DNA from 3 places in the Variovorax sp. GW821-FHT10D07 genome. Region 1 is predicted to be linked to each of the others. Evidence: predicted binding sites of a transcription regulator. Region 1 holds the regulator's gene; each other region holds the start of a gene.

Region 1 (9,977 bases):
CTCGGCGACCTGGCCCGGGCCCGCGCCGGCAGCGTCGGCGGCAGCACCACGGTGGCCGCCGCCCCGTCGTCGAGCAGCGGCAATGCCGCGGCCGCCACCGGCTCCGGCGGTGCCGATCCCTTCATGTACTTCGTGCAGGCCGGCGCCTTCCGCACCACCGAGGACGCCGAGGCGCAGCGCGCCAAGCTCTCGCTGATGGGCGTCGAGGCCCGCGTGACCGAGCGCGAGCAGGCCGGCCGCACCGTCTACCGCGTGCGCGCCGGTCCGTTCAACAAGAAGGACGACGCCGACCGCCTCAAGGAGCGGATGGACGGCGCCGGCCTCGACTCGGCGCTGGTGCGCGTCCAGCGCTGAGCGCCGTCCGGCCGGAGAGCGCCGCCGCCGGGTGGCCTCTCCCGACAACGGTCATGGTTTTTCTTTAAGCTTCGCCGCGGTCCGCGCCGCCCCCGGTTTCCCGGAGCCCCGAGCACCGCGCGCGGGAACTCCGCTTCACCGGCCCGGCTCAGTCTGCCGTCTACCAACTGGAGAGCTCTTTCCCATGAAACGTCGTGATTTCTCGCTGGCTGTCGCCGCTGGCTCGCTCGGCCTGATGGCCCATCTGCCCGCGCAAGCCCAAGCCCGCGCGCCCAAGGCCGGCACCGAATACCTCGTGCTCGACAAGCGCGTGCCGGTCGACGCACCGGCCGGCAAGATCGAGGTGATCGAGTTCTTCTCGTACAACTGCCCGCATTGCAACGACTTCGAGCCCGCGCTCGAGGCCTGGGCCAAGGGCCAGCCCAAGGACGTGGTGCTGCGCCGCGTGCCGGTGCCCTTCGTGGGCAACGACGTCGAAGCCAAGCAGCGCCTGTACTACGCGCTCGAGGCGCTGGGCAAGGTCGACGAGTACCAGCCCAAGGTCTTCAACGCGATCCACGCCCAGCGCCAGAACGTGAACGGCGACGCCAACATCGTGGCCTGGGCCGAGAAGAACGGCCTCGACGGCGCGAAGTTCAAGGAGCTGTTCACCTCCTTCGGCGTGGCGAGCAAGGCCAAGCGCGCCTCGCAACTGACCGAGGCCTACAAGGTGGCCGGCGTGCCCGCGCTGGCCGTGGCCGGCCGCTGGTACGTGGACGGCGAACTCGCCGGCAACATGAACAAGGCCTTGGCCGTGACCAACTATCTGATCGGCGAAGCCCGCAAGGGTTGACAAGGTGTGAATAAACCTACTGCGCGCCCCGATCTCGCACCTGCGGTCCTCACCGTACAGAGTACGGCTCCGGTCCTCGGCGCGACCTCGGGGCGCTCGCTACGGTTTCTTCACACCTTGTAGCCGCTCCGCCGCCGGGAGGCCGGAATCCCTTCGAGGGTTCCGGGGCGGCCGGGCCGTCATCCGGCCGGTCGGCAGAACGCGGGGCGATCCCGCGGGGTGCCGTGCCCGGGTTCGCCGCCCCGGGGCTTTTTCATCCGCGCGCATGGGTCTGGCGCGATGGGCCGCATACAATGCAGAGCAAGTTTCGTGCCTCTATGACATCGCACTCTCACCCCACCTCCTCCCTTCGCCGCACCGGTCGCCTCGTGCTGGCCGCGCTGCTGCTGGCCGGCTCCGCCGCCGCCGCCCTGGCCGAAACGGCCGACCGGACCAAGCCGATGAACATCGAATCCGATTCGATGCGCTACGACGATCTCAAGCAGACCAGCGTCTTCACCGGCAACGTGGTGGTCACAAAGGGCACCATCATCATCCGCGGCGCGCGCATCGACGTGCGCCAGGACCCCGAGGGCTACCAGTACGGCGTGGTCACCGCGGCGCCCGGCAAGCTCGCCTATTACAAGCAGAAGCGCAACGGCAACGGCGACGAGTGGATCGAGGGCGAGTCCGAGGTCATCGAGTACGACAGCCGGGCCGACAACGTCAAGTTCATCCGCCGCGCCGTCATGCGTCGCCTGGTCGGCGCCACGCCCAACGACGAGAGCAGCGGCGCGCTGATCGTCTACGACCAGAGCAACGACACCTACACCGTCAACGGCTCGACCGTGCCGCCCAACGCCGGCGTGTCGGCGCCGGGTGGCGGCGGCCGCGTCAAGGCCATCCTCACGCCGAAGTCGGCCGCGCCCGCCGCACCGGGTGCGCCCGGCGCCGCGGCGCCGGCCACGCGCCGTCCCGCGGCCCCGGCGCCCACGCCGGCACCGGGCGCCGGACTGCGCTCCACCACCACGCTGAGCGGCGAAGGGGAAGAACGCAAGTGATCGAAGCCGCCGGAACCCAGGAAGCCAACGGCGTGCCGGGCAGCCGCCTCGTCGCGCGCGGCCTGCAGAAGAGCTATGGCAGCCGCAAGGTGGTCAAGGACGTCTCGCTCGACGTGCAGAAGGGCGAAGTGGTCGGACTGCTCGGGCCCAACGGCGCCGGCAAGACCACCTCGTTCTACATGATCGTCGGGCTGGTGCGCGCCGACGCGGGCGAGATCTCCATCGACGGCGAGCCGATCGCCCACATGCCGATCCACCGCCGCGCGCGCATGGGCCTGAGCTACCTGCCGCAGGAAGCCTCGATCTTCCGCAAGCTCACGGTCGAGGAGAACGTGCGCGCGGTGCTCGAGTTGCAGCGCGAGCCCGATGCCAACGGCCGGCCGCAGGCGCTGTCGAAGCAGCGCATGGAAGAGCGCCTGTCGGAGCTGCTGGCCGACCTGCGCGTCGACCACCTGCGCGATTCGCCCGCGCTCGCGCTGTCGGGCGGCGAACGCCGCCGCGTCGAGATCGCGCGCGCGCTGGCCACCCAGCCGCGCTTCATCCTGCTCGACGAACCCTTCGCCGGCATCGACCCGATCGCGGTGATCGAGATCCAGCGCATCATCAGCTTCCTGAAGGAACGCGGCATCGGCGTGCTGATCACCGACCACAACGTGCGCGAGACGCTGGGCATCTGCGACCACGCCTTCATCATCAGCGACGGCCATGTGCTGGCACAGGGCACGCCCTCGGAGATCGTCGACAACGCCGAAGTGCGCCGGGTCTACCTGGGCGAGCACTTCCGGATGTGATGACCCTCGTGCAAGTCATTTCCTGAGGGCATGAAACAAGGCTTGTCGCTGCGCGTTTCGCAGCATCTCGCGCTGACGCCTCAGCTGCAGCAGTCGATCCGGCTGCTGCAGCTCTCCACGCTCGAACTGAGCCAGGAGGTCGAGCAGATGCTCGACGAGAACCCCTTCCTCGAGCGCACCGCCGAGGAAGCCGCGCGCGAGGAGTTCGGCCTCGACGCCGCCGACACGCCCGCGCCGCGCGAGGACACCGAGCGCGAAGCCGAGAGCGACTACGCGAGCGCCGCGCCCTCGACCTCGAGCAGTTCCACCGAGACCACCTCGTCGTCCGAGGCCGAGCCGGCCCTCGACTCGCCCGAGCGCGAGCCCGACTGGGAAGGCGACGGCACCGTCGACATGGCGCCCGACGACAGCGAATGGGGCAGCGACGCGCCCGCGCGCAACAACAGCAGCACCGGCGACGACGAGCGCGCCGATGCCACCGAGCTCGCGCGCAGCCAGGAATCGCTGCAGTCCTTCCTGCACCGCCAGGCGCTGAGCCTGCGGCTCAACGAGAACGACAGCGCCGCGCTGCGCTTCTTGATCGAGTCGCTCAACGACGACGGCTACCTCGAGGATTCGCTGCCGGCGCTGGCCTCGGGCCTCGCGGGCGACGACAACGACCAGTTCGACGAGCTGGTGCACCACTTCCAGGTCGCGCTGGGCTTGCTGCAGAGCCTGGAGCCCGCGGGCGTGGGTGCGCGCGACCTCGGCGAATGCCTCGCGATCCAGCTGCGCGCGCTGGCCGACGAAGACGAGACCGAGGACGAGGAGCTGGTGCGCAAGACCGCGCTCGCCATCTGCAAGCAGCCGATGGAGCTGCTCGCGCGGCGCGACTTCAAGCGCCTGGCCACGCTCACGCGCACCAACGAGGAGCTGGTGCGCTCGGCGCTGCAGATCATCGCGCGGCTCGAACCCAAGCCGGGCCGCCGCTTCGTCGACGTCGAGCGCAACATCGTCATTCCCGACGTGATCGTCACCAAGACCGGCCGCGGCACCAACGTGAAGTTCCGCGTCATGCTCAACCCCGAGGTGATGCCGCGGCTGCGCGTGCACGACATCTACGCCGGCGCGCTCAAGTCGCACAAGGGCGAGGGCAGCCAGGCGCTGTCGCAGCGGCTGCAGGAGGCGCGCTGGTTCATCAAGAACATCCAGCAGCGCTTCGACACCATCCTGCGCGTGAGCAACGCCATCGTCGAGCGGCAGAAGAGCTACTTCGTGCACGGCGAACTCGCGATGCGCCCGCTGGTGCTGCGCGAGATCGCCGACGAGCTCGGACTGCACGAGTCCACCATCTCGCGCGTGACCACCGCGAAGTACATGTCCACGCCCTTCGGCACGGTCGAGCTCAAGTACTTCTTCGGCTCGGCGCTGGGCACCGAGACCGGCGGCAATGCCTCGAGCACCGCGGTGCGCGCGCTGATCAAGCAATTCGTCGGTTCGGAGAGCGTGAAGAAGCCGCTGTCGGACAGCCAGATCTCCGAGATGCTCAAGGAGCAGGGCATCGAGTGCGCGCGCCGCACCGTCGCCAAGTACCGCGAGGCGCTGCGCATCGCGCCCGCCAACCTGCGCAAGGCCCTGTAGAAAGCCCCCGATGGCCCGACGCCTGCTGTCGCGCTGTGGGCCCTGGGTGTTTGCCATCGCGGCCGCGCTGCTGGCCGCCGGTTGCGCCACCTTGCCCGACGAGGCCCCGCGCGCGCCTACCAAGGCCATCGCCGTGTCGAAGGACACCGCGCTCGGGCGCATCGCGCTGGCCGCGCAGCCCGACCCCGACCTCAGCGGCTTCCGCCTCATGCCCGGTGGCGACTTCGCCTTCGACACCCGCATCCAGCTCGCGCGCCGGGCCCAGCGCACGCTCGACGTCCAGTACTACCAGATCGAGAACGACGAGACCGGCCGCTACCTGCTGCGCACCCTGCGCGATGCCGCGCAGCGCGGCGTGCGGGTGCGCGTGCTGATGGACGACCTCTACACCGCGGGCGAGGACGAGCTGCTGCGCGGCTTCGCGGCCACGCCCAATGTCGAGCTGCGCCTGTTCAACCCCTTCCCGGCCGGCCGCGGCAGCCTGCTCGCGCGCTTCACGGCCTCGCTGTTCGACTTCAGCCGCGTCAACCGGCGCATGCACAACAAGCTGTTCATCGCCGACGGCGCGATGGCCGTGGCGGGCGGGCGCAACATCGGCAACCAGTACTTCCGGCGCACCGCGGGCGAGAACTTCATCGACCTCGATACCTTCGTGACGGGCGCGCTGATCCCGCGCCTGGGCAGCCTGTTCGACCAGTACTGGAACAGCCCCTACGTGCGGCCCGTCGAGTCGGTGGTGGCGAGCGCGCTGCCACCGGACGAACTGCGGCGCCGCTTCGAGGTCGCCACCGGCCCCGACACCACGCCGCCGCCGCCGAAGCCCGCGCCCAACGACCTGCTGGGCTACGGCCCGATCGCCGAGGACCTCGACGCCGGCCGGCTCGGCCTGATCTGGACCACGGCCGAGGCCTATGCCGATTCGCCCGACCGCGTGATCGGCAAGACCGCCTCGTATGGCGGCGTGCCGCTGCTCGACGTCGACAGCGTGCGCTACAACGTGGTCGAGCAGATGCGCCGCGCGCGCAGCGAGGTGACCATCGTCTCGCCCTACCTGATCCCGGGCGCCGCGGGGCTCGAGGTGATGAACGAAATCCGCCGACGCCAGGTGAGGATCAGCGTGGTGACCAACTCGCTCGCCGCCACCGACGAGCCGCTGGTGCACACCGCCTACCGCCGCTACCGGCCCGAGATGCTGCGCCTGGGCGCCGAACTCTACGAACTCAGCACCAACCGCACCCGCCGCAGCGTGCGGCTGGGCCTGTTCGGCACCTCGGTCGGCCGGCTGCATGCCAAGTCGGCGGTGATCGACCAGCGCATCCTGTTCGTCGGCTCGATGAATTTCGACCCGCGCTCCGAGGTCCACAACACCGAGATCGGCCTGTTCATCCGCAGCCCCGAGATGGCGCAGCAGGCGCTGAAGCTGCTCGAGGTGCTCAAGCAGCAGGGCGCCTACAGGCTGCGTTTCGCCGAAGGCAGCGACTCGCGCCTGGAGTGGGTCAGCGAGGAGGCCGGCAAGACCACGGTGCTGAGCGAGGAGCCCGACTCGGGCTTCTGGGATCGCACCATGCTCGAGCTGCTGGCGCCGCTGACGCCGGAGAGCCTGCTCTAGGCGGTTTGGGCGGCTTTCGCAAACCGTCGGTTTCCGTTCCGCAAACCTCGGCCTGTCATGCTGTGGTGCCCCTGCGAGCAGGGGGCCCGAACACCACCGACAGGAGCACGCGCATGAAATGGATCCACTACACCGCGCCCGGCGCGGCCGCCAGCAGCTATGGCGTGCTGGAGGACGATCGCGTCCGCGCGGTGAACGGCAGCCCCTTCGGCGGCCACGATTTCACGGGCGCCGTGCATCGCCTGGCCGACGTGAGGATCGAGGTGCCGCTGCTGCCGCGCACCTTCTATGCGGCGGGGCTCAACTACGTGCGCCACATCAAGGAATACGCCGAGCGCAGCGGCCAGACGCTCGCGATCCCCGAGAAGGCCGACATCGGCTACCGCGCGGTCAACGCCCTGGTTCCGCACGAGGCGGCCGTCGTCATTCCGTCCAACGCGAAGCAGGTGGAGTACGAGGGCGAGCTGGTCGTGGTGATCGGCCAAAAGGCCCGCCACCTGAGCGAGGCCGACGCGTTGTCGTGCGTGCTGGGCTACACCATCGGCAACGACGTGAGCGAGCGGCTCTGGCAGGCCTCGGACCGCACCTTCTGGCGCGCCAAGAACAGCGACACCTTCAAGCCGATGGGGCCGTGGATCGAAACCGATTTCGACCTGGAAGCGGCCCGCACCACGGTGCGCGTCAACGGCGAGGTGAAGACGCAGTTCCGCACCGGCGAGATGCTGTTCGGCATCGCGACCTTCATCAGCGCGATGACGCGGCATCTCACGCTGTACCCGGGCGACGTGATCTGGATGGGCACCGACGGCAAGTCGCCGCACCTGAAGGCCGGCGATGTCGTCGAGGTGGAGATCTCGGGCCTCGGCTGCCTGCGCAATCCCTTCGTCGCCGAAGAGGCCTGAGGGCGACCGTTCAACGGCCCGCGGTGCCGCGCGCCGCGGTGGTGGCCGGCAAGGCCCAGTCGGGCGGATGGCGCGACCATTCGCGCAGGAACTCCAGCAGGTGGCGCACGCGGCTGGGCATGTTGCGCCGGGTCGAGAACACCACGTGGATGTCGAGTTCCTCGGGCACCGCGCCGGGCAGCAGGGCCTCGAGCGTGCCGGCCTTCAGTTCCTCCGACACCATGTAGTGCGGGTGCAGCGAGATGCCGGTGCCCAGCAGCGCGCACTGCTTGATCGCATCGCCCATGTTGGCGCGCACGGTGCCGCGCACGCGCACCTCCTGCGGCGGATTGCCGGCGAACTTCCACACGCCCGAGCCCGACTTGATGATGTGCACCAGGCAGTTGTGGCGCGCCAGGTCGGCCGGCGTGGCGGGGCGGCCGTAGGCCTTCAGGTAGGCCGGCGACGCCACCACCACCTGCGGCGCCTTCAGCAGCGATTGCGCGACGTAGCTCGCGTCCTCGAGCGAGGGCGCGATGCGGATCGAGAGATCGAGCGCCTCGGCCACCAGGTCGGAGCGGCCGTCGTCATGGACCACCGTCACCTCGATGTCCGGATAGCGGTGGGTGAACTGCGCCACCACGCGCATCAGGTGGTAGGCGCCGAACGAGGGCGGCGTGCCCACGCGGATCGCACCGCGCGGCAGCTGCACGGCATCGCGCACTTCGCCCTCGATCGCCTCGTAGCGCTCCAGCAGGTCGCGCCCCGAGTCGAGCACGCGCGCGCCGGCCTCGGTCAATGCCACCTGCTTGGACGTGCGCTTGAGCAACTGCGCGCCCATCGAGGCTTCGAGCCAGGCCACGTGCTTGGTGATGGTGGCGCGCGACACCGAGAGCTGCATGGCGGCGCGCGCGAAGCTGCCGCAGCGCGCGACCTCGGTGAATATCTGAAGGCAGCGAAGGCGATCCACGTCGTTCGACCCGGTTCAAGGTTTCCAAATCGCAAACCTTGGATTGTCGAACAGGGTGTGTCAGCGGGCAAGCCGACTCCTAGACTCGTCCGCCACATGACCGCCGATGTTTCCATTCCCGACGCCGCGCGCCTGCTGCCCGAGCTGACGCAGGCGCTGCACCGCTTCTTCCATGCGCTCGACCGGCGCGACTACGACGCGATGCTCGCGCTGTTCGCCGACGACTGCCGCTGGCTGCGCCAGGGCCGGTGGCTCGAGGGCAAGCCGGCCGTGCGCGCCGCGCTCGAAGCGCGCGCCGCCGATGTCGAGACGCGCCATGTGCTCACCAATGCCCATGTGAGCGCGCAGGACGGCACATCGGCCGAGGTCGAGGCCTACATGACGGCCTATCGCCATCCCGCCGCAGCGCAGCCCGACGGCGCGCCGCCGCGCATCGCCGGGCCGCTGCGCTTCAACCTGACGACCACCGTCTTCCGCCGCGATCCGGGCCATGGCTGGCGCATCGCCGAGCAGCGCATGGTGACGGCCTTCGACTTCGCCTCCGCCGAATGAAGAACGCCTTGCCCGCCTCCTTCGTCCACCGCGGCGTCGCCACGCGGCTGGTGATGCGCGAAGGCGCCATCGACGGCCTGCGCGCCGAGCTCGATGCGCTGGGCATCGCGCGGCCGCTGGTGCTGGGCGGTGCGCGCACGCAGCGCTCGGCCCTGTTCGCGCGCAGCCTCGCGGCGCTGGGCGACCTGCCGCATCTGCTGGCCGACCCGGTGCCCGCGCATTCGAGCGTGGCGCTGGTCGAGCAGCTGGCCGCGCGGGCGCTGGCCGAGGGCGTCGACGGCTTCGTCGCCATCGGCGGCGGCAGTGCCTCCGACACGGCCAAGGCGATCGCGCTGCTGATGGCGGAGGGCGGTGCGCTCGCCGACCACGCGGTGCGCTTCACGCCGCCCGATTCGCTGGTGGCGCCGCGCCTCCTCGCGCCGAAGCTGCCGATCGTGGCCATTCCGCAGACCGCCTCCGGCGCCGAGGTCACGGTGTCGCTCGGCGTGCGCGGCGGCGACGGCGCCAAGCTGTTGTTCACCGATGTGCAGCTCGCTGCGCGGCTGGTGCTGATCGACCCGCGCGCCAACCTCGAGATCCCCGCGGCGCTGATGTGCGCCACCGGCATGAATGGCCTCGCGCATTGCCTCGAGGGCCTCTATTCGATGGAGCGCTCGCCGCTGGCCGAGACGCTGGCGCTCGATGCGATGGCGCGCTTCGCGCAGGCGCTGCCCGACGTCCACCGCGATCCGCGGGACGTCGCGGCGCGCGCCGCGCTGCTCTATGCCGCGCACCTTTCGGGCCAGGTGCTGGTCAATGCGCGCACCTGCCTGCATCACGCCGTGTGCCATGCGATCGGCTCGGTGACCGGCGTCGGCCACGGCGATGCCAATGCCGTGATGCTGCCGCACGCCATCGCCTTCAATGCCGAAGCCGCGGCCGGGCCGCTGATGCGCGCCGCCGCGGCGTGGGGCGCGCCCGGCGTGCCTGCGCTGGTGGACGCCCTGCGTGCGCTGCAGGCGGCCATCGGCGTGCCCATGCGGTTGCGCGACATCGGCGTGCCGCGCGATGCGCTCGACCGCATCGGCGCCAAGACGATGCGCGAACGCGGCCTCTACTACAACCCGCGGCGCGTCGCGGGCGCGCACGAGATCCGCGCGCTGCTCGACGCCGCGTACTGACGGCCTTCCCCGAACACGACCCCCTTCATTCGCCAGAGGACTCCATCCATGACCATCCGCATCGTTCCCGGCGGCGCCACCCTCGGTGCCCGCGTCGAGGGACTCGACCTGTCGCGCCCGCTGTCCGCCGAGGTCTTCGAACAGCTGCTGCAGGCGCTCGGCCGCCAC
Region 2 (9,977 bases), on a different contig from region 1:
CGCGATGGCGGCGTACTTCTCGGTGCTCATGCCGCCCACGAAGCCGCCGTTCTCCGCGTCGTAGAGCTTGTTGAGCACCTTGCGCTGGCTCGGCGTGAGCGCCGGATGCGCCGCATCGAGCCGCGCCCAGAATCCGGCCTTGGCGCCCGCCGCCTGGATCTGCGCGAGCGTGCGCAGGCAGGCCTGCTCGACCCGGCCGGCGAACCAGCGGATCCATTCGGTGACGTCCATGCCGTCCTGCGCGCAGGCGGCCTGCAACTGCGCGTAGTAGCCGCCGCGGTCGAGCCAGAGCTGCTGCGAGAGACTGAACAGCCGCTGGCTGCTGCGCAGGTCCTGCGCCAGCGCGAGATCGCTGAGCGCGCGCCCGATGCGGCCGTTGCCGTCCTCGAAGGGATGCACGAGCTCGAACCACAGGTGCGCGATCGCGCTGCGCACGATGCCGTCGATGCGAGGCCGCTCGCGCCCCTCCTCGAACCATTCGAGCAGGGCCTTCATCTGGGCCGGCACGTCGCGCGAGCGGGGTGCCTCGTAGTGAACCACGTCGGGCTTTCCGAGGCGCGGCGTGACGATCTGCATCGGGTCCTCGTGGGTCCGATAGGCCCCCGTGACGATGCGCGCGATACCGCTGCGACCGTTGGGAAAGAGGGCCGCATGCCAGCCGAACAGAACGTCCTCGGTCAGCGGCCGGTCCCAGTCGGCGACCGCCGACTCGACGATATCGAGCACGGCCTCGGTGCGGGCGTCCTTCGGTGCGCGGTTCGCCGGCACGAGCCCCAACCGGCGCGCCGCGGAGGCGCGCACGGAATTCAGCTGCAGCGTCTCGCCCTCGATCTGCGCGGTGGCGATGGCCTCCTGGGTCCACTCGTCCAGTTGCAGCGCGGTCAGGTCTACGAGTTGCAGGTTGCCGGCGACGCCGAGCATCCGCCCCTGGGCCAGCCGGGCTGCGGCCAGTGCAGGCTGCAAGGCCTGCGCATCGAACTCGAAGCGCGGCCAGCGAGGGGCTTGCCAGATCCACATGAAGCGCATTCTAGAAAAATACGCTTCAAAAATGAAGCGTATTTTCTGGATTTACGCTTCAGCCGTGAAGCGATGACAGCGGATCCGCGCTTCAGGCCACCGATTCCCCGCGCCGCGCGAGGCACGCCGCCAAAGCATCGACCCCCAGCTGATAGACCCCCTGACGCCGATGCACCTCGAACCCCAGCCGGCGGTTGATCGCGAGGATCGGCGCGTTGGCTTCCGAGTTGTAGGTCACGACGGTGCGCAGTTCGGGATGCAGCGCGCGCACGCTGTCGAGCATCACGGCCTTCACCGCCTTGGCCAGCGAGCGGCCGCGCCAGGCGCGCGCCACGCCGGTCAGGCGCTGGTGCAGGCGGTCGGGGGTGCGCGGGTCCCAGTGCGCTTCGCACATCGCGGCCAGCGTGCCGTCGGCGTCGACCAGCAGCACCAGGTGGTGCTCGCCGCCGCTGCGGTCGAGTTCGCGGTACCAGTTGGCGTAGCCGTCGAGCTCGTAGCGCGCGGGCGGCAGTTCGAGTTCGCCGAGCGGCATGTCGTTGAACAGGTCCGAGAACGGCGCCAGCAGTTGCGCGAGGCGCTCCATCGGCGTGCGGCCGGGATGGATCTCGAAACGCAGCGCGCCACCGGCCGTGCCCTGCGCCTTCCAGCGCGCGAGTTCGTCCGCGTCGAGGCCGTCGATCCGCATGCGGTTCTCGACCACGCGGTGCTTGAGGACTGCACCCAAGGCCTCGAGGAAGGCATGGCCCGGCGGGTAGAAGGTGTTCATCGTGGCGACGGTCTTGCCGTGCTCGCGCATGAAGGCCAGCAGCGGCACGAGCAGCCGGCTGCCGATGCCGCGACGCCGGTGCGTGCCCAGCACGCCGAGCCAGGCCTCCGCGTGCAACGCGAACGGCTCGCTGTTCGGTGCGTCGGGCCGGCGCCGCCAGAGGATGAGGTTGCCGACCAGCTCGTCGCCCTCGCGCGCGACGAAGCGCTCGGCCTCGTGGAAGGGCATGCGGCGCCGCGCGTCGTGCTCGAAGTCGGCATCGGCCGCCTGCGGCTCGCCGGGGTGCAGTTCCTCGTCGCGCAGGCGCCGGTAACGGTGGAAGCGCGCCCATTCGGACGGATCGTCCATATGGACATCGAAGCGCCGGATCTCGATCGTGTCGTTCGCCATCTCCCGTCCTCCATGTTTTTGTCGGGGGCGCGATTGTGCCGAAGCGCGGTCGCGTCGCGCGCGCGGGCGAGCGCATCTTTGGCTTGGCCGAAGGTTGGCGCTTCACAATGGCATTTCCGCCCCCTTCGACGAGGAGTTCGCACATGCCCTTCCCGCCGCTGTCCCGCATGGTCCTGGCCGCAGCGGCCCTGCTCGCACTCGCGGGCGCCGCCGCAGAGGAAACGAAGACCGACCCCGTCTACACGCGCGCTCGCCTGATGTCCTCGCACGAGGAGCCCGGCGGCAAGCTGTACCTGCACCTGAAGATCCCGCCGCGCTCGAAGCTGCCGTTCACCACCCAGACCTTCAGGCTGGCCGACCGCAAGCTCGCGGCCGACATCGCCGACGGTACGCCGGTCGAGTTCGTCTCGCGCCACCTCGACGGCGAGAACACGGTGGTGGCGATCCGCGCGGTGGCCGAGTGCCCGCGCTTCCAGACATGCTGAAGCGCGGACGCGCCCCGGCCGGCCTCACCAGTTGACTTCGCGCTCGGGCGTGGCCGAGATGTGGTGGATCGAGAGGTCGGCGCCGTCGAACTCCTCTTCCTGCGACAGCCGCAGCCCGACGGTCTTCTTGAGCACGCCGTAGACCAGCGCGCCGCCGAGCAGCGCCCAGACCACGCCCATGGCGGTGCCGATGAGCTGCGCGCCGAGGTTCACGCCACCGATGCCGCCCAGTGCCTGGGTGCCGAAGATGCCGGCCGCGATACCGCCCCAGGTGCCGCACAGGCCGTGCAGCGGCCAGACGCCGAGCACGTCGTCGATCTTCCACTTGTTCTGCGTCAGCGTGAACATCGCGACGAAGATGGCGCCGGCCACGCCGCCCACCACCAGCGCGCCGATCGGGTGCATCAGGTCGGAGCCCGCGCACACCGCCACCAGGCCGGCCAGCGGGCCGTTGTAGACGAAGCCGGGGTCGTTCTTGCCCATGGCCAGCGCCACCAGCGTGCCGCCGACCATCGCCATCACGGAGTTGACCGCGACCAGGCCCGAGATCTTGTCGATGGTCTGCGCGCTCATCACGTTGAAGCCGAACCAGCCCACGCACAGCACCCAGGCGCCGAGCGCGAGGAACGGGATGTTCGACGGCGGATGCGCGGCCAGCGAACCGTCGCCGCGGTAGCGGTTGCGCCGCGCGCCCAGCAGCAGCACGGCCGGCAGCGCGAGCCAGCCGCCCACGGCATGCACCACCACGGAGCCCGCGAAGTCGTGGAATTCATGGCCCGTGACCGAGGCGATCCAGTCCTGGACGCCGAAGTGCTTGTTCCAGGCGATGCCCTCGAAGAAGGGATAGATCAGCCCGACGATGACCGCGGTGGCGATCAGCTGCGGCCAGAACTTGGCGCGCTCGGCGATGCCGCCCGAGATGATGGCCGGGATGGCGGCCGCGAAGGTCAGCAGGAAGAAGAACTTCACCAGGTCGTAGCCGCTGCGGGCCGACAGCTCGGTGGCGCTGACGAAGAAGTGGGTGCCGTAGGCCACGCCGTAGCCGACGAGGAAGTAGACGATGGTCGAGACCGAGAAGTCGACCAGGATCTTCACGAGCGCATTGACCTGGTTCTTCTTGCGGACCGTGCCGAGTTCGAGGAAGGCGAATCCCGCATGCATGGCCAACACCATGATCGCGCCTAGAAGGATGAACAGCGCGTCTGCGCCCTGTTTGAGTGCGTCCATTGGAGCTTCTTGCTGGTTTTTGGATTGATTTGGTGCACCGCACCTGAATTCAGCAGGACGGCGGGCCAATGAAGCAAAAATGGTGCCTACAAGCTCATCAATGGTGCGAAACGGGCCGAGATGGGGCTGAGTGAGCCCGATGGGCGGGCGTGGCGCACCGGAACGGATGCCGCCTGACGGTGCATGACGCACCCTCGCGGCGGCTCAGGCGGCGGTCGCGCCGCGCAGGGCCTCGCGGTAGCGCCGGCTGCACGGCACGGTGCTGCCGTCGTGCATGTGCAGCCGGGCATCGCCGCCGTCGAGCGGCTCGATCTCGCGCAGCCGCGAGAGATTGACCGCATGGCTGCGGTGCACGCGCACGAACAGCGCGGGATCGAGCTGGGTCAGGAAGTCTGTCAGCGTGGCGCGCAGCAGGTAGTCGTGGCCATTGACGTGCAGGCCGACATAGTTGCCCTCGGCCTGCAGCCAGTCGATGTCGCCGGCGGCGATCAGGAATTCGCGCCGCAGCTTGCGCACCAGGAAGCGCTCGGGGCGCGCGGGCGCCGGGGGCGGCGCGGGTTCGGCGGGCGGCGGCGGCGGCGCGTCCGCGGCCGGTGCTGGCTCGGCATCGGCCGGGCGTGACGGCCGTTGCGGCCCTTCAGGCGCCTCGTCCGGCGCGTCGAGCACCCGCGCCTCGCCCTGCCAGCGCAGCATGAACAGCCGGTAGGCCCAGATCCCGAACACGATCGAGACGTAGGCGCGCACGTCCTTCAGGTACTCGTAGCCCCACTGGGCGGCCCAGCCGCCAAAGGCGTAGTGCTCGCCGGCGGCGGCATAGGCCAGCGAGCGCAACGCGAACATCGCCATCACGTGGACCACGCTGAACACCACGCTGGCCGCGAGATGCCAGCCCAGGTAGCGCACCAGCCTGCCGGGCGCGAGCGAGGCCAGCGGCGACAGCCGCCGCTCCAGCGCCACGATGGCCGGCACCAGCAGCAGCAGCACGAGGTGGCTCGAGCCCTCCCAGACCACGATCTCCCAGGTCTCGCGCGGCACGGCGCGCGAGCGCGCGTCGACCATCGCCACCGTGGTGTTGAACAGCGCCTGCAGCGCCATCACGACGATCCAGAAGCCGACCTCGACATGGCGGCGGATCGGCTCGTAGCGGTGGTAGAGGTCTTTGCGCGGGCCGGCCATGGCGGGCGATTGTCGCGATCCGCGTGGCGAATGGGGCGACAGCGGCGGCCCGGGGACGGATTTCGCCCCCTGTTTCGTCCCACCGGGACCACCGCTCGTCACAAAGTGCCGGCGGTCCGTCCCCCCGGCCGCGCCGCCACCGCGCCGCGCCCGGACCATGGCCGCTCGTCCACCCCGATCCAGGAGCCCCCATGCCCGCCGACCGATTTCCACGCCCCTCCGTCCCGCCGGCCGCCGAAGCGCGCCGGCACGACATCGACGCCCTGCGCGCCCTCGCCTTCCTGCTCGTCATCGTCTACCACGTGGCGATGTACTACGTGGCCGACTGGCCCTGGCACCTCAAGAGCCCGCATGCGGCCGAATGGCTGCAGTGGCCGATGCGGATCCTGAACCTCTGGCGCATGGACCTGGTGTTCCTGATCTCGGGCGTCTCGCTGGCCTTTCTGAGCCGGCAACAGGGCACGGCGGCGCTGCTGCGCGGCCGCGGGCTGCGGCTGATGCTGCCGCTGGCCTTCGGCATGGCGGTGGTCGTGCCCTGGCAGGCCTATGCCGAAGGCGTGGCCAACGGCCTGGTGGCGCCGGGCTTCGGCGCCTTCCTGCTGCGCTACCTGCCGATGAGCCAGCCCTGGCCCAAAGGCGCCTTCGCGGGCGCCGAGTTCGGCATCACCTGGAACCACCTCTGGTACCTGCCGTACCTGTTCGTCTACACGGCCGCGGTGGCGCTCACGCTGCCGCTGTGGCGTTCGGCCGCGGGCCAGGCGCTGCGCCGGGCCTTCAACGGGCTGCGCGGCGGCTGGCTGTTGCTGCTGCCGGTGCTGCCGCTCGCGGCCTTCACGCTGCTGCTGGCGCCGCACTACCCGCCGACCCACAACCTGGTGCGCGACCCCTTCCTGCACAGCATCTACTTCACCGTCTTCCTCTACGGCTACTGGATGGGCGCCGACAGCGGCATCTGGCGCGAGCTCGAGCGGCTGCGCCGCGTGTCGCTGGCGCTGGCCGTGGCGGTGGTCGCCGCCTACATCGCGGCGCGCACGCTGGGCGCCGGCAGCGTGCCGAACGAAGTCAACGCCGTGCTGCGCTCGCTCTACCTCTGGGCCGCGGTCGCCACCCTCCTCGGCCATGGCCACCGCTACCTGAACCGCCCCTGGCCCTGGCTGCGCTGGGCCAATGCCTCGGTCTATCCCTGGTACATGCTGCACCAGACGCTGATCGTGCTGGCGATCGTCTGGCTGGCGCCGCTGGCGCTCGGCCCGGTGCTCGAGCCGGCGCTGATCCTCGCGGCCACGCTGGGCGGCTGCTGGCTGCTCAACGACGCGCTGATCCGCCGCGTGCGCTGGCTGCGGCCGCTGTTCGGCCTGCCGATGCAGGAAAAGCGGACGCCGGATCGGGCGCCCGCGGCGGCCCTGACGGCCGCGCGCTGAAGGCCTCAGCCCTTGTCGTCGGGCACCGGCACCAGGATCGTGCTGCCCGTGGCCAGCAGCTTCAGCGTGCCGTCCCCGGCCTCGCCGAACAGTTCGGCCGCGGTGAAGACCTGCTTGCGCCCGGCCTTCACGACGCGCCCGCGCGCCACGAAGACACGGCCCAGCGCGGGCGCCATGCAATCGACCGAGAAGTGCGAGGCCAGCACGCGGCCCGCCACGGTGGCGGCCGCGAAGCCGCAGACGGTGTCGAGCAGCGCGCCGATCATGCCGGCATGCAGGAAGCCGGCGTACTGGCCCATGTCGGCCTCGCGCCATGCCATGCGCAGCTCGGCCTCGCCCTTTTCCGCGCGCACGACTTCGAAGCCGGCCCAGCGGTTGAATGCGGCCGTTCGATTCAAGGCCTGGATGGTGTCTAGCATCGGATGCTCCTTCGAGAGGGGGACTCTCCTTGTCGACCAGAATGGGTCGAGCCCACTCTACGAAGCGCCCCCGGCCCGGCCCGTCGCGTCCGTGACCGGAACGCGCGCGGCAGTTGCATCGGCGACAGCCCGCGCACGCAGCGCGAGCGCCGCGATCGACAGCGCGAAGGCCAGCGCGCTGGCCGCGCACCGCCAGAGGTTGGCGGCATGCCAGCGTGCGCGCGTCTCGGCCCAGTCGGGCGGCAACGCGCGCGGATCCCACGACTCGGTGTAGGCATTGAGCGGCAGGTTCACCTGCGCGGTGAACACCACGATGCCCAGCGCATAGAGCACACCCGCGAACGCGAGCAGGCCGAACCAGCCACATCGCCATTCGCGCCATTCGCGCCAGGTGGCCGCGAGCGCCAGCGCGCACAGCAGCGGCGGGCCGAAGAAGAAGCCGAAGAACATCGCGTGCCGCACATGGCGGTTGAGACTGGACTGCACCGCGGCATAGCTCGCGCCGTCCATCTGCAGCGTGGCGAGGCTGACGTTGAAGCCGTAGGCCCAGAAGAAGCCGGCCATGAGGCCGAAGGCGAAGACGGCGAGGCCATGCAGGCCCCAGCCAGCAAAAGACAGCGCGAAGGAGATCGATGAGGTACGTGGCGACATGCGCCGACTGTGGCGCGCACCGCCCCGGCCCGCCTTAACCTGCGATAAGCCCCATCTCCGCGCGCAGCCGCGACAGCGAGACATCGGTCATGCCGAGGTAGGACGCCAGGTGGCGCAGCGGAATGCGCCGCGCCCAGTCGGGCCGCTCGCGCAGCAGCGCCTCGTAGCGGGCGCGCGCGTCGCATTGCAGGAAGGCCTGCTCGCGCCGCAGCTTGTCGTCGAACAGGCCCGCCAGCGCCGCCAGCCGCAGCGCGGTCCACGAGGGCAGCGCCGCGACCGCCGCTTCGAGCAGGTCGCACGGCAGGCAGCGCACCACGGCGGGCTCGAGCGCCGCGATGAAGAAGGCCGCCGGCTCGTCGCGCAGCAGCGGCGTCACGGGCCAGACGAAGGCGTCCTCGGCATGGAAGTTCTTGTTCGACTCGCGGCCCTCGGCATCGAGGTAGTACAGCCGCAGCAGCCCGCGCTCGACCCAGAAGGCATGGCGCCAGGCGTTGCCCGCAGCCAGCAGCACGGCATGCGGCGCCAGCGTCTCGCGGCGGGCCGCGCCGGCGAGCGCGGCCAGCGGGCCGGCACCGAGTTCGGGGAAGCGGCGTGCCAGGGCCGCGTGCCAGGCGGGATCGGTGGCGGCCGGCTGCTGCATCGTCCGTTGCCTCAGGCGACCGCGTCGTCCTCGGCGGCCGCGGCCTTGCCGCCCTTGCGCTGCTGCTTGCGCGCGGCCTTCTTGGCCTCGCGCTCGGCATCGGCGCGCTGGCCCTCGGCCAGCCACTGGGCGAACTCCTCGGGCGTCTCGAGCGTGATGCGCCCGAGGTTGCCGGCGCGGAACTCGTGCATCACGATCTCGGCCGCCTTCTGCAGGTTCACGCGCCCCTTGCCGAGCAGCGCGCCGCGCTTGCGGCCGATGGTGTCGAGCAGCGCCTCGTCGCGCATCTCGGCGAGCTCCCCGGGCGCATGCTCGTGCTCGACCAGCTTGAAGCGCGCCACCAGCCCCGCCGCGTAGTGCTGCTTGAGGTAGCCGAGCAGCTCGAGCGCCACCTCCTCCTCGTCGAAGGCATTGCGCCCCACCGCACCGCTGGCCGCGAGGTTGTAGCCGCTCTTGGGCACCACGATGCGCGGCCACAGCATGCCGGGCGTGTCCCAGAGGTAGAAGTCGTCGGCCAGCGTGATGCGCTGCTCGAGCTTGGTGATGCCGGCCTCGTCGCCGGTCTTGGCCTTGCGCCCGCCGGTCAGGGTGTTGATCAGCGTCGACTTGCCCACGTTCGGAATGCCGCAGATCAGCACCCGCATCGGCTTGGCGAGCCCGCCGCGGTTGGGCGAGAGCGCATGGCAGGCGCGCACGATCTGCTGCGCCGGTGTGGACAGGCTGGCGTCGAGCGGGATCGCGCGCGTGGCCGGCAGGCCGTTGTAGTGCGCGAGCCAGCGCTCGGTGCGCTCGGGGTCGGCCAGGTCCTGCTTGTTGAGCACCTTGAGCGCCGGCCGGTTGGCGGTCAGCCGCGCGAGCATCGGGTTGGCGCTCGAGCCGGGCAGCCGCGCGTCGAGCAGCTCGATCACCACGTCGATGTCCTTCACGCGCTCGGTGATCGCCTTCTGCGTGAGATGCATGTGACCGGGGAACCACTGGATCGCCATCGGTGCGTGTCTTTCTTGTGTTTGTGGCTGCGGGATGGAATGGGACGGTGCATGCACCGGTCCGGGGTGCGCATTGTGAACCGCGAACCTGAATCGATCGATACGCCCCCGCCGCGCGGGGATACCGGGGTCTTTGCCGCGCGGCGCATGGCCGCACGCTTGCAAAGTCTTGCGCCGCTCTCGCGTGCCAGCCCCTATGATTTGTCGCAGAGCGCGCCTTCCGGCGTCGGTCGAATCCAGACTTTTTTCAAGGAGTTGCCGCGATGAAACCCGTCTCCGAACTGCTCAAACGTCACGACTCCGCGGCCTGGCGGACCTCGCCGGGCACCACGGTGTTCGATGCGCTGGCCACGCTGGCGCATTTCGAGGTCGGTGCCCTGATGGTGATGGAGGGCGACCGGCTGGTCGGCTTCCTCTCCGAGCGCGACTACACGCGCAAGGTCGCGCTGCAGGGCAAGAACTCCAAGGAGGTCAAGGTCTCGGAGATCATGACGCCCGACGTGATGACCGTGAACCCGCAGACCCCCACCCAGACCTGCATGGCGCTGATGAGCCAGCGCAAGTTCCGCCACCTGCCGGTGGTCGATGGCGACAGGGTGGTGGGCATGATCTCGATCCAGGACCTGATGGACGACATCATTGCCGACCACGAGCAGACCATCGAGCAGCTGACGCACTACATCCAGAGTTGAGCGAAGGCGGCGCCGCCGCCCTTTTTCGGCCCCCGCGTCAGGCAGGCGCGACCGGACGACGCTAGACTGCGCGCGCCCGCCCCTCGCGGCCGGGCGCCACCTCGTGG
Region 3 (9,977 bases), on a different contig from region 1:
TCGGCGGCGAGACCATCGTGAGCGACGTGTCGCTGCGCGAGGTGCTGGCGGCCAACCCCTGGCTGCACTACGCCGCTGCCGCGGCCGGTGCGCTGTTCGTGGTGGCGGTGGGCAAGCTGCTCCAGCGGCGTGCCCACGCGGCCGCGGCGCAGCACTGACGGCGGAAGCCACCACCGGGCTGCCGCTTCGCCGACACTTGCGACCATGGTAGGTGTCGGCACTTCCCTCTTCTCGACCCGTCCCCCGCTCTCGTGGGAGTTCGCGGCGCTGACCGACGTCGGCCGCGTGCGCGCCCACAACGAGGACGCGGTCCAGGTCGATCCCGTGCTCGGGCTGGCGGTGCTGGCCGACGGCATGGGCGGCTACAAGGGCGGCGAGGTCGCCAGCGCGATGGCGGTGTCGCTGGTGCATGCGAACTTCCGGCGCTGGTACGTGCAGGCCGGTCCGCAGGCGCCGGCCCGCGTCGTGCGGCGCGCGCTGCAGGCCGCGACCGACGAGGCCAATGCCGCCATCCTCGACGGCAGCCTGACCAATCCCAACCTGCAGGGCATGGGGACCACGCTGGTCCTGGCCGCCTTCGGGCCGCACCGCGTGATGGTGGGCCACATCGGCGACTCGCGCTGCTACCGGCTGCGCAACGACAAGCTCGAGCAGCTCACGCGCGACCATTCGCTGCGCCAGCAGCAGCTCGATGCCGGCGCCATCACAGCCGAGGAAGCGCTGTCCTCGCCCAACCGCAACCTCGTGACCCGCGCCGTCGGCGTCGAGGCCCAAGTCTTGCTGGAAATGCATGAACACACGGCCAGGCCCGACGACCTCTATATGCTGTGCTCCGACGGGCTCAGCGAAATGGTCCCAGACGCCCAGCTTTTCACGCTTCTGACGAGACAAGACGGTGGTATTGAGTCCAAGGTATCACTTTTGGCAAACATCGCCAACGAAAATGGCGGACGGGATAACATTTCTGTCATCCTGGCCCGGGCCAGCCTGCCACGCGCGGCGGCCTGACGCAGGCGATGGGGCGGCGGATGCATCCGCCGCGTCGTCGTCGGCCCCGCGACAATTGCAATCAGGGAGTCGGCAGTGCCGAGAATGAGTATCTCGATCGATGGTGTCGTCATTCGGGAAGTGACGCTCGCGAAGGACCGTACCACCCTCGGGCGGCGCGCCTACAACGACATCGTGGTCGACAATCTCGCGGTGAGCGGCGAGCATGCCGTTCTGACCCTGCGCGGTGGCGATGTCCAAATTGAAGACCTCAACAGCACCAACGGCACCTACGTCAATGCAGTGGCCGTGCAGAAGCGGACGCTCAAGGACAACGATGTCATCGAGGTCGGCGGCTGCCGCATCCACTACCGCGCACGCAGCGTCGCGCCCGCGGCCGGCACGCCGGTCCAGGTCGTCGTCGGCACCGAGTCTTCCGCCCCCATTCCGCTGTCCGCCGCGCCCACCGAATCGGGCGCGCTGGTCGAGCTCGGCGTGCCGGTGCTGCGCGTGCTGGCCGGCGAGAACGCCGGGCACGACCTGCCGCTGCAGAAGGTCGTCACCACCGTCGGCAAGCCCGGCGTTGCCGTCGCGGTCGTCACGCGCCGCCGCCAGGGCTACGTGGCGGCGAGCGTCATGGGCGCCGTCCTGCTCAACGGCGAGCCGCTGGGTGTCGAGGCCGTCGCGCTGCACGAGCGCGACCTGCTCGAACTCGGCACCCTGCGCCTGCAGTTCGCGCGGGTCTGAGCCGCGGGTCTTCCGTCGGCGAACCGGCCCCGATTCCGATCCCGGTTCCGGTTCCGGTCGATCATGAGTGCATTGCGGCGCCACTGGGCGCGCATCGCCGTCACCCTGCTGCCCGTGCTGCTGGCGCTGGCGCATGCCACCGGGCTCTGGCACGCCGGCATGCTCGAGCGCCTCGACCACCTGATCTACGACGTGCGCCTGCGCGCCACCATGCCGGGCACCTTCGATCCGCGCATCGTGATCGTCGACGTCGACGATGCGAGCCTCGCGCGCCAGGGGCAATGGCCGTGGCCGCGCGACAAGGTGGCGCGGCTCGCGACCGAACTGCTGTCGCACCAGCAGGCCAAGGTCGTGGGCTTCGACGTCATGTTCGTCGAGCCCGATCGCAGCTCGGGCATCGACCGGCTGCGCGAGCTGGCGGACGGCCCGCTGCGCGGCATCCCGGGGCTCGCCGGCGAGGTCGAGAAACTCGCGCCTTCGCTCGACAACGATGCCGTGCTGGCGCGCACGCTCGCCGGTCGGCCCGTGGCGCTCGGCTACTACTTCACGCAGGCCGAGACGCCGCGCGCCCGCGGCGCCTTGCCCGCCACGCCGCTGTGGCCCGCCGACGCGCTGCCCGCGAAGCAGGGCTACACCACGCACTGGAACGGCTTCGGCGCCAGCCTGCCGGTGCTCGCGCAGGCCGCGCCCAGCGGGGGCTTCCTCAACACCCTGGTCGGCGAGAGCGATGACGGCGTGATCCGCAGCGTGCCGCTGATCGCACGCTACGACGGCGACCAGGCCCGGCCCGGCTACTACGAGTCGCTCGCGCTGGCCGTCTACCGGCTCGCCAACGGTTCGCCGCCCGTGGTGCCCGCACTGGTGCCCGACAGTCCGGTCGCGCAGCTCGAGTCGCTGCGCATCGGCGAGCTGCGCGTGCCGGTCGATCGCAACGCCAGCATGCAGGTGCCGTTCCGCGGACCGGGCGGAAGCCGCGGCGGCTCGTTCCGCTACGTGGCGGCCGCCGACGTGCTCGAAGGCCGGCTCGCGCCCGAGGAGCTGAAGGACAAGATCGTGCTCGTCGGCGCCACCGCGCCGGGCCTGCAGGATCTGCGCGCCACGCCCGCGGCACCTTCCTTCGCCGGTGTCGAGGTGCATGCCAACATCGTCTCGGCGCTGCTCGACGACCGCCTGCTCGCCGTGCCCGACTACGCGCCCGGCTACGAGGTGCTGACCGTGTTCATCGCCGGCATCGCGCTGGCCATCGGCCTGTCGCTGCTGCCCGCGCTGCGCGCCGTGGCCTTCATGCTGGCCGTGGCCGCGCTGCTGGTCGGGCTCAACACCTGGCTCTACGTCGCCCACGGCCTGGTGCTGCCGCTGGCCTCGACGCTGGCCATGGTCGCGCTCGCCTTCCTGCTCAACATGAGCTGGGGCTACCTGGTCGAGTCGCGCGCGCGCCGCGGCCTCGTGCAGCTCTTCGGCACCTACGTGCCGCCGCAGCTCGTCGACGAGATGCTGGAGCGCCCCGGTCACTACAGCATGCGCGCCGAGAGCAAGACCATGACCGTCATGTTCTGCGACATGCGCGACTTCACGCGTTTCTCGGAGCAGATGTCGCCGGCCGAGCTGCAGGCCTTCCTCAACACCGTGTTCAGCCGCCTCACCGACGTCATCACCGCGCACCGCGGCACCGTCGACAAGTACATGGGCGATTGCGTCATGGCCTTCTGGGGCGCGCCGCTCGAGACGCCGGACCACGCCAGCCTCGCCGTCAATGCCGCGCTCGACATGGCCGAGGCCGTGCAGGACCTCAACCGCATCCACCGCTCCATCGGCCGGCCCGAGATCAGCATCGGCATCGGCCTCAACAGCGGCGTCATGAGCGTGGGCGACATGGGATCGGCCGCGCGGCGCAGCTACACCGTGGTCGGCGACGCGGTCAACCTAGCCTCGCGCCTCGAGGGCCTCAGCGGCCACTACGGCGTCGAGATCGTCGCCAGCGGCGGCACGCGCGAGTTCGCGCCGGCCTATGTCTGGCAGGAGCTCGACAGCGTGTTCGTCAAGGGCCGGGCCCAGGCCGTCGCCGTGTTCACGCCGCTGGCCGTCGCCCTGGACGAAGCCGACGTCGTCGCCGTGCGCGAGGCGCACCGGCTCGAGCGCTGGGCCGAGGTGCTGGCCGCCTACCGGCGCCAGGACTGGGCCTTGGGCCGAAACTTGCTGGACCCCCTCCTCGTGGCCGATGCCAAAAAAGTCCTTTACCAGCTCTACGCGCAGAGATTAGCCTCGATGGCGTTGCGTCCCCACGACCCGTCGTGGGACGGTGCGACCCGGTTCGAAACCAAATGACAGACACAGACAAGGGGTCTCTCACAATGCAGGTTCGTGTGCTGGGTTGCTCGGGCGCCATCGCCAAAGACTGCCGCACCACCTCCTTCCTGGTCGACACCGACCTGCTCGTCGATGCCGGCACCGGCGTCGGCGACCTCACCCTCGAAGAAATGGCCGGTGTCGACGACATGGTGCTCACGCACTGCCATCTCGACCACATCGCCGCTCTGCCCCTGATGCTCGACGCCGTTGGCGGCCGCCGCACCCGGCCGCTGCGCGTGCATGCGCTGCGCGCCACCATCGAGGCGCTGCGCGCCCATGTGTTCAACAACATCATCTGGCCCGACTTCGAGAGCATCCCGAGTCCCGAGGCGCCCTTCGTCACCTTCCACGACATCGCCGTCGGCCAGACGCTGCTGCTCGGCAGCGCCACGCCCAAGCGCATCGAGGTGCTGCCGGCCGTGCACACCGTGCCCGCCTGCGGCTTCGCCGTGAGCCGTGCCGACGGCGGTGCCCATTGGGTCTTCAGCGGCGACACCGAGCGCAACGCGCCGTTCTGGGACCGCGTCAACGCGCTCGAGGTCGCGATGCTCGTTATCGAGACCGCCTTCAGCAACCGCGAACAAGCCTTGGCGGAACGCAGCCTGCACCTGTCGCCCACCATGCTGGCCGACGAGCTGGCTCACATCGAGCCCGGCAAGGACTACCCGATCTACATCACCCACACCAAGCCGGCCGAAACCGAGGAGATCATGAGCCAGATCGAATCGCTGGCCGGCCGGCAGGTGCCGGGGTTGGCGCAACGGGACATCCGCTGGCTCAAGGCGGACGGCATCCTGACCTTCTGAGCCCGGCCGCGCAGCACGGATGGCATGACAAATTTGTCACCATGTGTCGCATCTTGATACATCTTCTGTCACATGCAGTAACGCCAATGTGGTCAGGGGTGACGCGTTAGGTCGCTGACGGGACGTCAAAACGGGTGGCACGGATGCTGCGGAAGGTTCTCCGCTCCGGGGGGAGGACTCCCGGGAGTGACAACCAACCCAACCAACCTGGAGTTAGTGAAATGAACCGTCGTTCCATCGCACGCAATGTGCAGAAGGGTTTTACCCTTATTGAATTGATGATCGTTGTGGCGATCATTGGTATCTTGGCGGCTGTGGCGCTGCCGGCTTATCAAGATTACACGATTCGTGCAAAAATCTCGGAGGCTATTCTCGCTGGTTCTGCTTGCCGCACTAGCATTACCGAAACGGTTCAAAGCACAACGGGTGCATCTTTGCCTGGAGATAACGCTTGGGGCTGCGAGCAGGGCAACTCAACGAGCGCTGCTACTAAGTACGTTCAAAGTGTGGAGACTACGACCGGCGGTATTATTGTCATTACCACATCGGCAGCTCCGGATCTGAAGGGTGCGGCTAGCAAAAAGATTTCGATGACACCTTCGACAAGCGCAACAGCGGTAACTGCGCCTACGGCGGGCTCGACGATTAATCGCTGGATTTGCGGCCCCGATGGCGGTGGTAACGGAATCGACGCAAAGTATCTGCCCGGCTCGTGCCGCGGCTCCTAAAAAAATTTAAAACAACAAAACGGCGTGCTTGCACGCCGTTTTTTTTATGGAAAAGTTATCTCGCTACTCAATGCTTTGGTTGGGATGGGTGCTCCCCTTGGCATATCTTGCTCCAAACCATTACTCGCCTTGGGTTACATTTCATCAAGAAATGCTGGCGGGAATTGCCTTTTTGCCATTGATTTTTGCCTCTCTTGTTGATTGGGGCAGGCGACAAAATTTCCCATTAATCTGGTGGGCACCTTTTCTCTCTATTATTCCCTTGACTCAAATGGCGGGCGGGGAGATCTTTTATTTCTCGGATGCTCTCGTTCCAGGGCTGTATTTGCTGGGATTTGGCCTGCTGCTTTCTTTCGGAAACGGCATTCCTTCTATTAAAAACTCAAGTGATGCAATAGAGTTTGCAACCCCTATATTTTGCGCGATTATTTTTTCTGGGGTTGTTTCTTTATTTTTTCAAATCCATCAGTGGATGAATTTGGGGTGGCTTGGAGTTTTTATTGTCGATTTAAAGCCGGGAGGCCGTCCTTATGCAAATCTCGCGCAACCCAATCAATTGGCAACTTTATTTCTTCTAGGGCAATTGAGTTTGCTTTGTTTGTTTGAGCAAAGAAAAATAGATGCCGCACCTGCTTTGCTAATAGCGGCTTTGCTTTCTTTTGGGACGGGAATTACTCAGTCTCGAACTGCTGCGGTGTCAACTATTATTATTGTTATAATTTGGCTTGCGTATCAAAAAAAAATCCCTACAAGATTCAATTTCAAAGGGTTATTAATTCCTATTTTTGTTTATTGTTTTGCATTCTTTGGGTGGAAGGAGATAAACGCTTCCCTTCTAATTTTTGATACTCTTGGGGTTTCCCAGGAACGTTTCAACAAAGAGGCAAGGCTTAATATTTGGCCTCAAATGATTGACGCCGTTTTCCAATCCCCGTGGACAGGTTATGGCTGGAATCAAGTTTCCATTGCGCAGCAACAGGTCGCCGAAAATTATCCTCCGCTGCATTTATACTTAGAGTCCGCACACAATATTTTTATTGACCTTATGCTTTGGGTTGGCGTGCCAGCGGGAATTGGAATTGCAGGCGGTTTTGTTTTTCTTCTATGGAAAGGAGCAAAAAAAATTCGAACCCCAAGTGAGTTGGCCATATTCTTAATGCCGATCGCTGTGGTTATTCACTCTTTTTTTGAATATCCTTTGAGTTATTCTTATTTTCTTTTTCCGATCGGGTTGGTGGGCGGGATTTTAATCAGAGATTCTCGAATTTCCATGGAGAAAAATGCCCGAACCGAAATGCTTTTTCTGCAAAAATTTTTTTTTATTGTTTCGCTAATTGGCGGCGCGGCAGTTTTTGTTTTGATGGCGGAGTATTTAAAGCTGGAAGAGTCTTGGCGGCAATTGCAGTATCAGGCTGCAAAAATAGGTGAAGTGGAAGAGATTCGTCTTCCTAAGACATATTTGCTGACGGGCCTTTACGAATTGAGCTACATGGCGCAGCTTGTTCCAAAAAAAGCAATGTCGGAAAAAGATATTGAAAGGTCGCGCCGAGTTGTGGTTCGATATGGATGGGGCAATTTGCTATTCAAGTATGCATTTATCGGAGGGTTGAATGGAAGAAATAAAGAGTCGAGTTGGGCCTTGAAAATGTTGTGCAAAACGAATTCTGGAAAGTTTTGCGAAAAGGCAAAAAACAGTTGGCGTGAACTGCGAAAGGAATTTCCGCAATTAATTGACGTTGATTTTCAAGAAGCGAAGAAGTAATAAGCTCACTCGAGCCCCGAAATAGGTGAAAAGCTTGAGAAGACCTTATTGGCCTGCTGTAGAGCGTCTAGAGATATTTCAAGCAGCGCAGATGTGTGGTACTCGCGCAATCATGGTCTGCAAGTGGTCGACTCGATACCTCCGATGGTGCGGCGGGTTTGCTTAACAGGTCCTCTTGACTTAGGAGACCGCCTTGTTCCAGCGAGCCCATCCGATACTTGCTATCGTGGAACTGTGTCGCATGGCTAGGCGCAGCCCTGATGAGTTGCTGTGCATTGACGTCAAGGAGCTAGGGCACTTTGACAAGGTTAGCCGTCGTACGTTAGATCGCATTCCGTGCACACCAACGTCGGCTGAGACTTCTTGCAGGCGATCCAGCGCTGCATGGTCTTCATGCAGGCGTATCTCCAAGAGCGCAAGCTCTGCGCCAAACGTTCTTGTTTCGGTATGTGGGTGTGTGACGGTCGACCTGCTATTGGCCGGCAACGGCATGGTTTCGTGGCGGCTGTCTGGCGAGAAGGCCTCGAATTGGCATCACTCAAAAGTTCATCGAGGCGGGGTCGTACCAACGGCAAGGTCGTACGCTTCGCACAGTGCGCTTTGTGTATGTGGGCCCGCAGGCAAACTTACACAAATTTCAATCAAAGAGAGCTACGAAGGCCTAGCGTCGGCCGTGCTACGGCATCAACCTCGCGTTGCTGTTTCGCGCCTTCTCGATGACTCCAAAGAGCTTGTTGATACTTCACTTCAGCCAGTGTAGGCCTAGGAGTAGGGTATTGGCTCGGAGTCACACATTGCGAGCTCCGTTCTGTCGATACTGCGGGATCAAGATAAATTGTTGTGAACGCGAATGTATGTCGCATCTGCAACGCAGGTCTGCCGAGAGGTGTCACATCGCTTAGCCTAAGAGATTTGGCATACTGAAGTATTCAGTTTGTGAGCTCCCTCCACGAAGTCCGCTGTGGCGTAATGCTCGAACTGGTGCTCGACGGTGTTCTCACCAATGAAGTCGTGCCATCGCTAAGCTGCCGCAAAAGCCGTAGCGTCCCATCTGCCAGCTTCACGAAACTCTGCCCCACGATCACGGAATTTGCGCTGACGAGCGCTCCCGCTTTGTTCTCGAGTGCCGCACCGCTCGCTGTGTTGAGCAGATAGTTCCAGGAGCTGCCGCCAGAACTGCATGCATCGCCAGTAGGAATTGCCGTCGAGATTGCAAGAACGCTGCCCTGGAGCGCGATGTCAACAAATATCCGCTCACCTGACTGAGGCAGATCCACTTTCCAGCCGTTCTGAGTCGTCCAGTTGACCGGGTTGCTGGTGATGGTCGCTTCCTTGTTCGACACGGTAATCGTTTGTTGGACCAGCGTGGTGCCGGCACGAACATCGCCCAAGCCCGTGCTTGCAAGCGAATCCTTGATGGCGTAGATGCTCTGCTGCGTCGTATTGGTGATATCGCCCGTGCTCATATAGCGTCCGGTACCGATGACGACGACCGGTTTGCCATTCACCTGTGTCAACCGAGGGCGCGTGGTGATTGGCTGTGCCGTCGTTCCATTGATCAGGAATTGAGCCAACAGCATTGCCGAGTTGTAGGGTTGCGTCACGCCGTCAATATCGAAGCGCCAAAGATTGCCCAGTTCATCGCCGCCGTAGAAACGCTTGGATGTGTTGTCCGACTCCTGATCGATCCACCCATTGATCTTCGACAGTCCGCTCGGCGCGGAAGTGCTGCCCACGCCCGTGCTGATGTCCGCGCGAGCTCTCGCACCCGTGTTGGCGTTGAGCACGAAAAGCCGCCCCACTCCGTCGCCAGGGCTGACGTTGTTGTAGCCCGACGCGAACGCCACGACCCACGTGCCATCCGCGCGCTTGGTGATGACGGGATTGCCGAAAGTCAGTCCCAAGTTGTCGTCGGTGAACTCCCACAGCGATCGCGGATTCTGCGGGTCCGTGATGTCGAGCGCGTAGTAGCCACGCCCGCCCTTGCCCATGCCACCGACGAGAATCGTCTTCCAGGCGTTGCCCACATAGATGTCGCCGACCACCGGGGCACCGTCGACCATGTAGTTGTGCTTGTTCGCATAGTTCGAATCGGCCAGGCGGTAGAGATTGGGCACCACGGTCGTGGGCACGTAGGCCCACAACTCGGCGCCGCCATCTGTCGTGTCGGCGGAGATCGCATGCAGCATGCCATCATTGGCTGCCACATAGATCATGGGCTTGCGATTCCTGTTGTTCCGCACAAAGTCGGTGTAGCCCGCATCTGAATAGCCGAAATCCGGTTTGCTCACATATCTCGGGGCGCCGTTGATGATGTCGCCCAGCACCCCTGCGCGAACGCGATACAGCGCTGCAGTGCTGCCGATCGCAGTGTTCGCTCTTTCATTGCTGCGGTCGCCACGGAGAAAGTTGACCAGGTTTGTTGAACTGTTGGCCAAAGCTTTGTCAGCATCGCTCAAGGTCTGACACTGAGTCACCCCTGTGTGGCTTGCGTTTCCGCACAGGTTGAAGTGATCGCCTAATCCATCGGCGGTGAGATTGGCGGAGGTGAACGCGCCCAGCGCACTGGTACTTGAGCGGCGGTAGTAGATGGTGCGC

What was found. The regulator sigma-54, encoded in region 1, starts transcription at its own class of promoters, with help from an activator protein. The targets are predictions, from matches to a motif close to TGGCANGNAANCTGCTTT.
Region 2: a site for sigma-54 is predicted at 3,956-3,973, ahead of AC07PU_RS17130 (ammonium transporter). Genes of this name have one in related genera too.
Region 3: a site for sigma-54 is predicted at 5,025-5,042, ahead of AC07PU_RS25600 (pilin). Genes of this name have one in related genera too.

The regions. Positions count from the first base shown of each region.
Region 1 covers NZ_JBWKMZ010000022.1:48,613-58,589, forward strand. Annotated here, with positions in the region: gene AC07PU_RS38640 (SPOR domain-containing protein) at 1-354, shown strand, start outside; gene AC07PU_RS38645 (thiol:disulfide interchange protein DsbA/DsbL) at 539-1,186, shown strand; gene lptA (lipopolysaccharide transport periplasmic protein LptA) at 1,504-2,226, shown strand; gene lptB (LPS export ABC transporter ATP-binding protein) at 2,223-3,017, shown strand; gene AC07PU_RS38660 (RNA polymerase factor sigma-54) at 3,048-4,637, shown strand; gene AC07PU_RS38665 (phospholipase D family protein) at 4,648-6,246, shown strand; gene AC07PU_RS38670 (fumarylacetoacetate hydrolase family protein) at 6,360-7,148, shown strand; gene AC07PU_RS38675 (LysR family transcriptional regulator) at 7,159-8,097, opposite strand; gene AC07PU_RS38680 (nuclear transport factor 2 family protein) at 8,194-8,649, shown strand; gene AC07PU_RS38685 (iron-containing alcohol dehydrogenase family protein) at 8,646-9,809, shown strand; gene AC07PU_RS38690 (TauD/TfdA dioxygenase family protein) at 9,858-9,977, shown strand, end outside.
Region 2 covers NZ_JBWKMZ010000005.1:34,312-44,288, reverse strand. Annotated here, with positions in the region: gene AC07PU_RS17145 (DUF4172 domain-containing protein) at 1-1,017, opposite strand, end outside; gene AC07PU_RS17140 (GNAT family N-acetyltransferase) at 1,109-2,173, opposite strand; gene AC07PU_RS17135 (hypothetical protein) at 2,317-2,658, shown strand; gene AC07PU_RS17130 (ammonium transporter) at 2,683-3,885, opposite strand; gene AC07PU_RS17125 (LytTR family DNA-binding domain-containing protein) at 4,090-5,061, opposite strand; gene AC07PU_RS17120 (acyltransferase family protein) at 5,253-6,482, shown strand; gene AC07PU_RS17115 (PaaI family thioesterase) at 6,488-6,901, opposite strand; gene AC07PU_RS17110 (anthrone oxygenase family protein) at 6,959-7,552, opposite strand; gene AC07PU_RS17105 (Crp/Fnr family transcriptional regulator) at 7,587-8,192, opposite strand; gene ylqF (ribosome biogenesis GTPase YlqF) at 8,204-9,178, opposite strand; gene AC07PU_RS17095 (CBS domain-containing protein) at 9,442-9,870, shown strand.
Region 3 covers NZ_JBWKMZ010000009.1:296,267-306,243, forward strand. Annotated here, with positions in the region: gene AC07PU_RS25575 (TerC family protein) at 1-158, shown strand, start outside; gene AC07PU_RS25580 (Stp1/IreP family PP2C-type Ser/Thr phosphatase) at 205-1,008, shown strand; gene AC07PU_RS25585 (FHA domain-containing protein) at 1,084-1,734, shown strand; gene AC07PU_RS25590 (CHASE2 domain-containing protein) at 1,798-4,059, shown strand; gene AC07PU_RS25595 (3',5'-cyclic-nucleotide phosphodiesterase) at 4,086-4,889, shown strand; gene AC07PU_RS25600 (pilin) at 5,111-5,617, shown strand; gene AC07PU_RS25605 (PglL family O-oligosaccharyltransferase) at 5,646-7,379, shown strand; gene AC07PU_RS25610 (pilus assembly protein) at 8,309-9,977, opposite strand, start outside.